2 regions of the Pseudomonas sp. CM25 genome follow, and region 1 is predicted to be linked to the other one. Evidence: riboswitches for the same ligand, from Rfam matches in the RefSeq annotation. Region 1 holds a riboswitch; the other holds the start of a gene.
What was found. A riboswitch is a leader RNA that binds a small molecule or an ion and turns the genes downstream of it on or off. The one in region 1 is predicted to bind cobalamin.

Region 1 (3,204 bases):
GCTGGCGCATCAGTGGCAGGTGTCGGTAAACGCGTCGCTGGTGCGCGCCAGGTATGACGACTTTGACGAGACGGTGGGTGGTGTAGCCCAGGACCGCGCGGGCAACCGGCCGGCAAACGTGCCCCGGCGCACGGCCAACCTGTGGTTGAGCAAAGGCTTTGGCCAGCAGGTCGAGGCCGGCGTGGGTGCGCGCTACGTGGATGAGCGTTATGCCGACACCGCCAATACCCAGAGCGCCCCCGGGTATACCGTGGTCGATGCCAATATCGCCTGGCGGGTGTTGCCGGATGTGCGTTTGGGCTTGCAGGTGAACAACGTGTTTGACAGGGAGTATGTGGTGTCGGCGTTCAGTGGTGAGCAGTGGTTGATGGGGATGCCACGGGCCTGGTTTGCGACGGTGGATTATAGGTTTTGAACTGGGTTGCCTGGGTCGGCTTGTTTGGGGCAGGGCTGGCATAGGGATCGCATCAGGGCTGACAGGCGCTGCATATCTGGTGGCAACCACCAGGCAACACAAAAACCCCTACCCATCAAACCCCAATAAGTTATAAGATAACATTCCATTTGACATCCATTCTTGCCAGCGATCCCCCATGACAAGCGCCAGCGCCACCCCTACCCTGCTTACCCAGCGCCTGCAGAGCATCGACGCCCTGCGCGGCCTGGTGATCCTGTTCATGCTCCTGGACCATGTCCGCGAAACCTTCTTCCTGCACCATCAGGTCGGCGACCCGATGGCCATCGACACCACCGAACCGTCGCTATTCGTCAGCCGCACCCTGGCGCACCTGTGTGCGCCCGTGTTCGTCCTGCTGACCGGCCTGTCAGCCTGGCTGTACGGCGAGAAGTACCAGGGCCGTAGCGATGTCTCGGCGTTTCTGTTCAAGCGCGGGCTGTTCCTGGTGGTGCTGGAGTTCACCCTGGTCAACTTCGCCTGGACCTTCCAACTGCCGCCCAGCGTGATCTACCTGCAAGTGATCTGGGCGATCGGCGTCAGCATGATCGCCCTGTCGCTGCTGGTGTGGCTGCCACGCGCAGCCCTGATCGCCGTGGGCGCGATGATCATCGCCGGCCACAACCTGCTTGATGGCCTGCACTTCGGTGTGGAGTCGGCCCTGCACGTGCCATGGGCGATCCTGCATGACCGCGGCTGGCTGGAGTTCTCCGACAACCTGCGCCTGCGCACCTCCTACCCGGTGCTGCCGTGGATCGGCGTGATCGCCCTGGGTTACGGCCTGGGCCCCTGGTTCGCGCGCGGCAGCGAAGCCGGTCGACGCCAGCAGCGCTTGCGGGTGGCCGGGCTGATCGCACTACTGGGCTTTGTCGTGCTGCGCATGCTCAACGGCTACGGCGAGGCGCCCTGGAATGGTTACCCGACCCTCACGCAAACCCTGATGAGTTTCTTCAACATCACCAAATACCCACCGTCGCTGCTGTTCCTGGCCCTGACCCTGGGCTGTGGCCTGCTGCTGCTGCGCGCCTTCGAGCGTGCCGGGCAGGCGCGCTGGATCAGCGCCCTGGCGGTGTTCGGTGCGGCGCCGATGTTCTTCTACCTGCTGCACCTGTATGTGTTGAAGCTGCTGTACCTGGCCAGCGTGGCGCTGTTCGGTCTCAACCAGGGCGACTACTTCGGCTTTGACGGCATCGCCGCGGTATGGCTGGCCGCGGTATTGCTGGCGGTTTCGCTGTACCTGCCGGTGCGCGGGTTCGCCCGCCTGAAGGCGCGGCGGCGCGACATCACCTGGCTGAAGTACTTCTGAAAAGCGTTTTAACCGGCGGCGTGATGGTCTACCATGCGGGCCGCCGGTTTCCACCACGGAAATAATAGGGAATCCCAGGCCTGCCAACACGGGCCAAACGGAACTGCCCCCGCAACTGTAGATGCCGAGCCTGCTCCATCGATGCCACTGGGTGACCGACCCGGGAAGGCCGGAGCCGGGCCATGACGCATCAGTCAGGAGACCTGCCGGCCTGCATTCACCAACCGGCGGGGTGTCCGGGATTGGCTATCAGTGTTGCCCCTGCCGCCAGCGGGGGCTCGGCGATGCCTGTCCGTGCGTTCCTCACCAGAACTGTCCGATAGGAGATCGCCCCGCATGCTGCCCCGCATCGCCACCCTGCTCGCCGGCCTTGGTTTTACCGGCCTGGCCCAGGCCGCCGCCACTCACTACCCGCTGACTGTCGATAACTGCGGCCAGCCGCAGACCTTCGCCCAGGCACCGGAACGCGCCGTCACCATCGGCCAGGCCGGCACCGAAATGCTCTACGCACTGGGGCTTGGTGACAAACTGGCGGGTACCTCGCTGTGGTTCAACAACGTGCTGCCCGAATACCAGGCACAGAACGACAAAGTGCCGCGCCTGGCCGACAACGACCCCAGCTTTGAGGCGGTAGCAGGCAAGCGCCCGCAACTGGTGGCGGTGCAGTTCGAATGGATGGTCGGCGCCCAGGGCGTGGTCGGCACCCGTGAACAGTTCGACGAACTGAACATCCCCACCTACCTGCTGCCCTCGGACTGCGAAGGCAAGGACAACCTGGTGGGCGCAGACGGCACTCGCCTGCAGGCGTTCCAGGTCGACAGCATCTACAAGAGCGTCAGCCAGCTGGCCGAGATCTTCGACGTGCAGGACCGCGGCACCGCGCTGAACACCGAACTGAAAGGCCGCCTGGACAGCGCCAGGGCGCAATTGGCCGGCAAGGACCTGTCGGCGACCTCGGCGCTGTTCTGGTTCTCCAGCGCCGACCTGGACATCGACCCCTACGTGGCAGGCCGCCAAGGGGTCGCCGACTTCATGCTGCGCAGCCTCGGCGTGCGCAACGTGGTCGAGTCCAGTGAGGAATGGCCAACCGTGGGCTGGGAAACACTGGCCAAGGCCAACCCGACCTGGCTGATCATCGCGCGCATGGACCGTCGCCGCTTCCCCGCCGATGACTACCAGAAGAAGCTTGAATTCCTGCGCAGCGACCCGGTTACCCGCAACATGGACGCGGTCAGGCACGACCGCATCATCATCCTCGATGCCGACGCCATGCAGGCGGGTATCCGCCTGTTCCGCGGTGTGCAGACGTTGGCCAGTGCCTTCGCCAGCGGTAAAGCAGCGCCGTGATGAGCCGCCTGCTACCCAGCCTCGCAGTTGCCCTGGCAGCCCTGCTGGCGGCGCTGCTGGCCGGCACCGTAATCGGCGAAACCAGCCTGTCGCCGAG
Region 2 (3,204 bases), on a different contig from region 1:
CTCCACTGAGGCGTTCTTGCGGCATCAGGCGCTGCTGGATTCAGCGGATATCGCCTTGGTGCCTGACGGGGGCGATCCGTTATCCGATTCCCAGGGATACGAATACGTCGAGTACGAGGGGCAGGCGCAATACACCTACCGGGAGGGCGCGGGCTACAACAACAGCCTGATCGAGGTCTACACGCATGATGATTCGATCAACAGTTTCCTGCGTGAGGGGCAGCGAACCAGCTCGTCGGTCCGCTACCTGAACAAGCTTGCAACCAGTATGGAGCGCCTGCCCCGGGATGCTGCAGTCCCCCTTTACCGCGGCGGGCACGGGGTACGAGGCACCAGTGGCGTGCATTTTTGCAGTGGGCGTTTCAAGGTAGGCGATACATTGGTCAACACCGATCTCTCATCCTTCACCGAAAACCCATACATGATGCGCAAGTTCGCCGCCGACCCGGATGACATGGCCAGTACGGGGGAACTCGGTGTGTTCGATGAAAGTTCAGTGGTGTTCGAACTACCTGCTGGCGCGTATTCGAGTGGCGTTCCGGTCACGGCGTTCTCTGCCTACAAGGAGGAAGCCGAAACCTTGTTCATGCCTGGCGCCTATTTCCAGATCGAGCATATAGGCCAGATCACCGGGGCGGACTACCGCTTTGTCAATGTCCGGTTGCGCCAGGTACCCAAGCCGGCTTCAGGTCCGGTGTATGACTTGCGCACTGGCGTGGTGTTTGCCAGGGATGCCTACCTCGAGCGCCTGGGTAGCCCGCAGTTGGTCGATCGTTTCTTCCCGGCCTGATCTTGTGGCCGTCCCGCTGCTCAGGCTTGTTTGAGCAGCAGCGCCACCCCCGGGAAGTACTGGCCTTGCTCGTTGTGCAGCTTGCGATAGGCATACGGGAAGTACCAGGCGATGGCGCAGGCGGTATGCGTTTTCAGGTCGTCGACCAGGTCCTGCAGTTCTTCGGGGCTGGCGTGCTGGCCTGCTTTCCAGGGGCTGATGAACAGCGCCGCCGCCTTCAACTGGCTCGGGTAGGCGACCTGTCGGGCGAGGGCGGCGGTCTGTTGCAGGGCGCCAGCCATGTCCAGCCGGCCGACCTTCGGCCAGCGCTGGCTTGTACTGAGGTACAGGGCCTCCTCGGCGCTGATGATCGACAGGTCGCAACGCCCTTCGTTTTCGCCTTCGTCGCGCTGCTTCTTGCCGGCGAACTGCTGCAATGCTGCCAGCTCGGCCTGCCAGGCGGCCGCTGCCAGCAGCCCGACGTTGGCAGCGGCGCCGTGCCAGTAAGGGGCTTCAGCATCGCCGGCAAACTGGTTGAAGCGGTCGATGCAGTCGACCCAGCGCTCCAGCACGGGGCTGAGAAACTCCAGGCGCGGGTTGTTGATGATCTGGCCTCGCATGCTGCGCTCTCCTGTTGCAGGTGTGTTCCCATTCACTCGGGGGTGATGGCTATGAGCCATCACTGGGTTGAGTGTGGCACACCTTGGGGATTTGGCCATTGCGCGGTGGCGTGCCTGTTCGACGGCAATGGTCCCGGTTCGATTGACGCTCAGGGTGCAACCCTCTAACCTTCGCGCGTGTTTCAGGTGCCCTGCCAGCCTCGACCTGGCAGGGTGAAACTGGGAAGCCGGTGGGCGCCAGCAGGGCGCGATTCCGGCGCTGCCCCCGCAACGGTAGGTGAGTCGCGGCCGCGCAGGGCCACTGGGTGCCAGCACCCGGGAAGGCGCGCAGGCCCGGGCCAAGGCCCGCTCACAAGCCCGGAGACCGGCCTGAAACTGCCAACGGCATCACGGAGGGTGATGCGCGGTGCACCGTGGCCTGCGGCCGCGGCCCCTGCGCGTTCTCCGTTTGCCTGCCTATTACCTGCCGTCGCGCGTTGCCGTGGCGCCAGCCAGCGGAGAACCCTGATGAGCGAACCCACCGAACGCGACGAACGCCACTTGGCGCGCATGCAGCGCAAGAAGGCGATCATCGACGAACGTATCGCCAATTCCCCCAACGAATGCGGCCTGTTGCTGGTGCTGACCGGCAATGGCAAGGGCAAGAGCAGCTCGGCCTTCGGTATGCTCGCGCGCGCCCTGGGCCATGGCATGCAGTGTGGCGTGGTGCAGTTCATCAAGGGCCGTAACAGCACCGGTGAGGAGCTGTTCTTCCGGCGTTTCCCCGAGCAGGTGCGCTACCACGTGATGGGCGAAGGCTTTACCTGGGAGACCCAGGACCGCCAGCGTGATATCGCCGCCGCCGAAGCGGCCTGGGCCGTTTCGCGCCAGTTGCTGCAGGACCCGAGCGTGCAGTTCGTGGTACTGGATGAGCTGAACATCGCCCTCAAGCATGGCTATCTCGACCTTGACCAGGTGCTTTCCGACATCCAGGCCCGTCCGCCCATGCAGCATGTGATCGTCACCGGCCGTGCGGCCAAGCCCGAGATGATCGAGCTGGCGGACACGGTGACCGAAATGGGCATGCTCAAGCACGCCTTTCAGGCCGGGATCCGCGCACAAAAGGGCGTAGAACTGTGAACCAGCCCCGTCATTGCCCCGCCGTGTTGATCGCGGCACCGGCCTCGGGCCAGGGCAAGACCACCGTTACTGCTGCGTTGGCCCGCTTGCACCGTAACCACGGGCGCAAGGTGCGGGTGTTCAAATGCGGGCCAGATTTTCTCGATCCGATGATTCTGGAACGTGCCAGCGGTGCGCCGGTTTATCAACTGGATTTGTGGATGATCGGTGCCGAGGAAAGCCGCCGCCTGTTGTGGCAAGCCGCAGGTGACGCCGACCTGATCCTGATCGAAGGGGTAATGGGGCTGTTCGACGGCACGCCGTCCAGCGCCGACCTGGCGCGCCACTTTGGCGTGCCGGTGCTGGCGGTGATCGATGGCACGGCCATGGCTCAGACCTTCGGCGCATTGGCCCTGGGCCTGGCACGTTACCAGGCCGACCTGCCATTCGCCGGCGTGCTGGCCAACCGTGTCGGCAGCCTGCGCCACGCGCAACTGCTGGAGGGCAGCCTGACCGAAGGCTTGCGCTGGTACGGTGGCTTGTCGCGCGAGCGTGGCATCGAACTGCCCAGCCGTCACCTGGGCCTGGTCCAGGCCAGCGAGCTGAACGACCTCGACGCACGCCTGGACGCCGCCGCCGAGGCGCTGGGCGCCAGTTGCGATGCTGCCTTGCCGCCGCCAGTGGCCTTTGCCGCGCCCGAGCCACAAGCCAGTGCTG

Region 2: linked by a shared signal. The riboswitch ahead of cobO (cob(I)yrinic acid a,c-diamide adenosyltransferase) and the one ahead of HP546_RS04530 (ABC transporter substrate-binding protein) in region 1 are both predicted to bind cobalamin.

What each region holds. Positions count from the first base shown of each region.
Region 1 is NZ_JABMCW010000023.1:20,622-23,825, forward strand. Features, by position in the region: gene HP546_RS04520 (TonB-dependent siderophore receptor) at 1-415, shown strand, start outside; gene HP546_RS04525 (DUF1624 domain-containing protein) at 594-1,760, shown strand; cobalamin riboswitch at 1,788-1,986, shown strand; gene HP546_RS04530 (ABC transporter substrate-binding protein) at 2,097-3,107, shown strand; gene HP546_RS04535 (iron ABC transporter permease) at 3,107-3,204, shown strand, end outside.
Region 2 is NZ_JABMCW010000096.1:11,825-15,028, reverse strand. Features, by position in the region: gene HP546_RS12795 (hypothetical protein) at 1-790, shown strand, start outside; gene HP546_RS12790 (hypothetical protein) at 811-1,389, opposite strand; cobalamin riboswitch at 1,557-1,777, shown strand; gene cobO (cob(I)yrinic acid a,c-diamide adenosyltransferase) at 1,897-2,508, shown strand; gene HP546_RS12780 (cobyrinate a,c-diamide synthase) at 2,505-3,204, shown strand, end outside.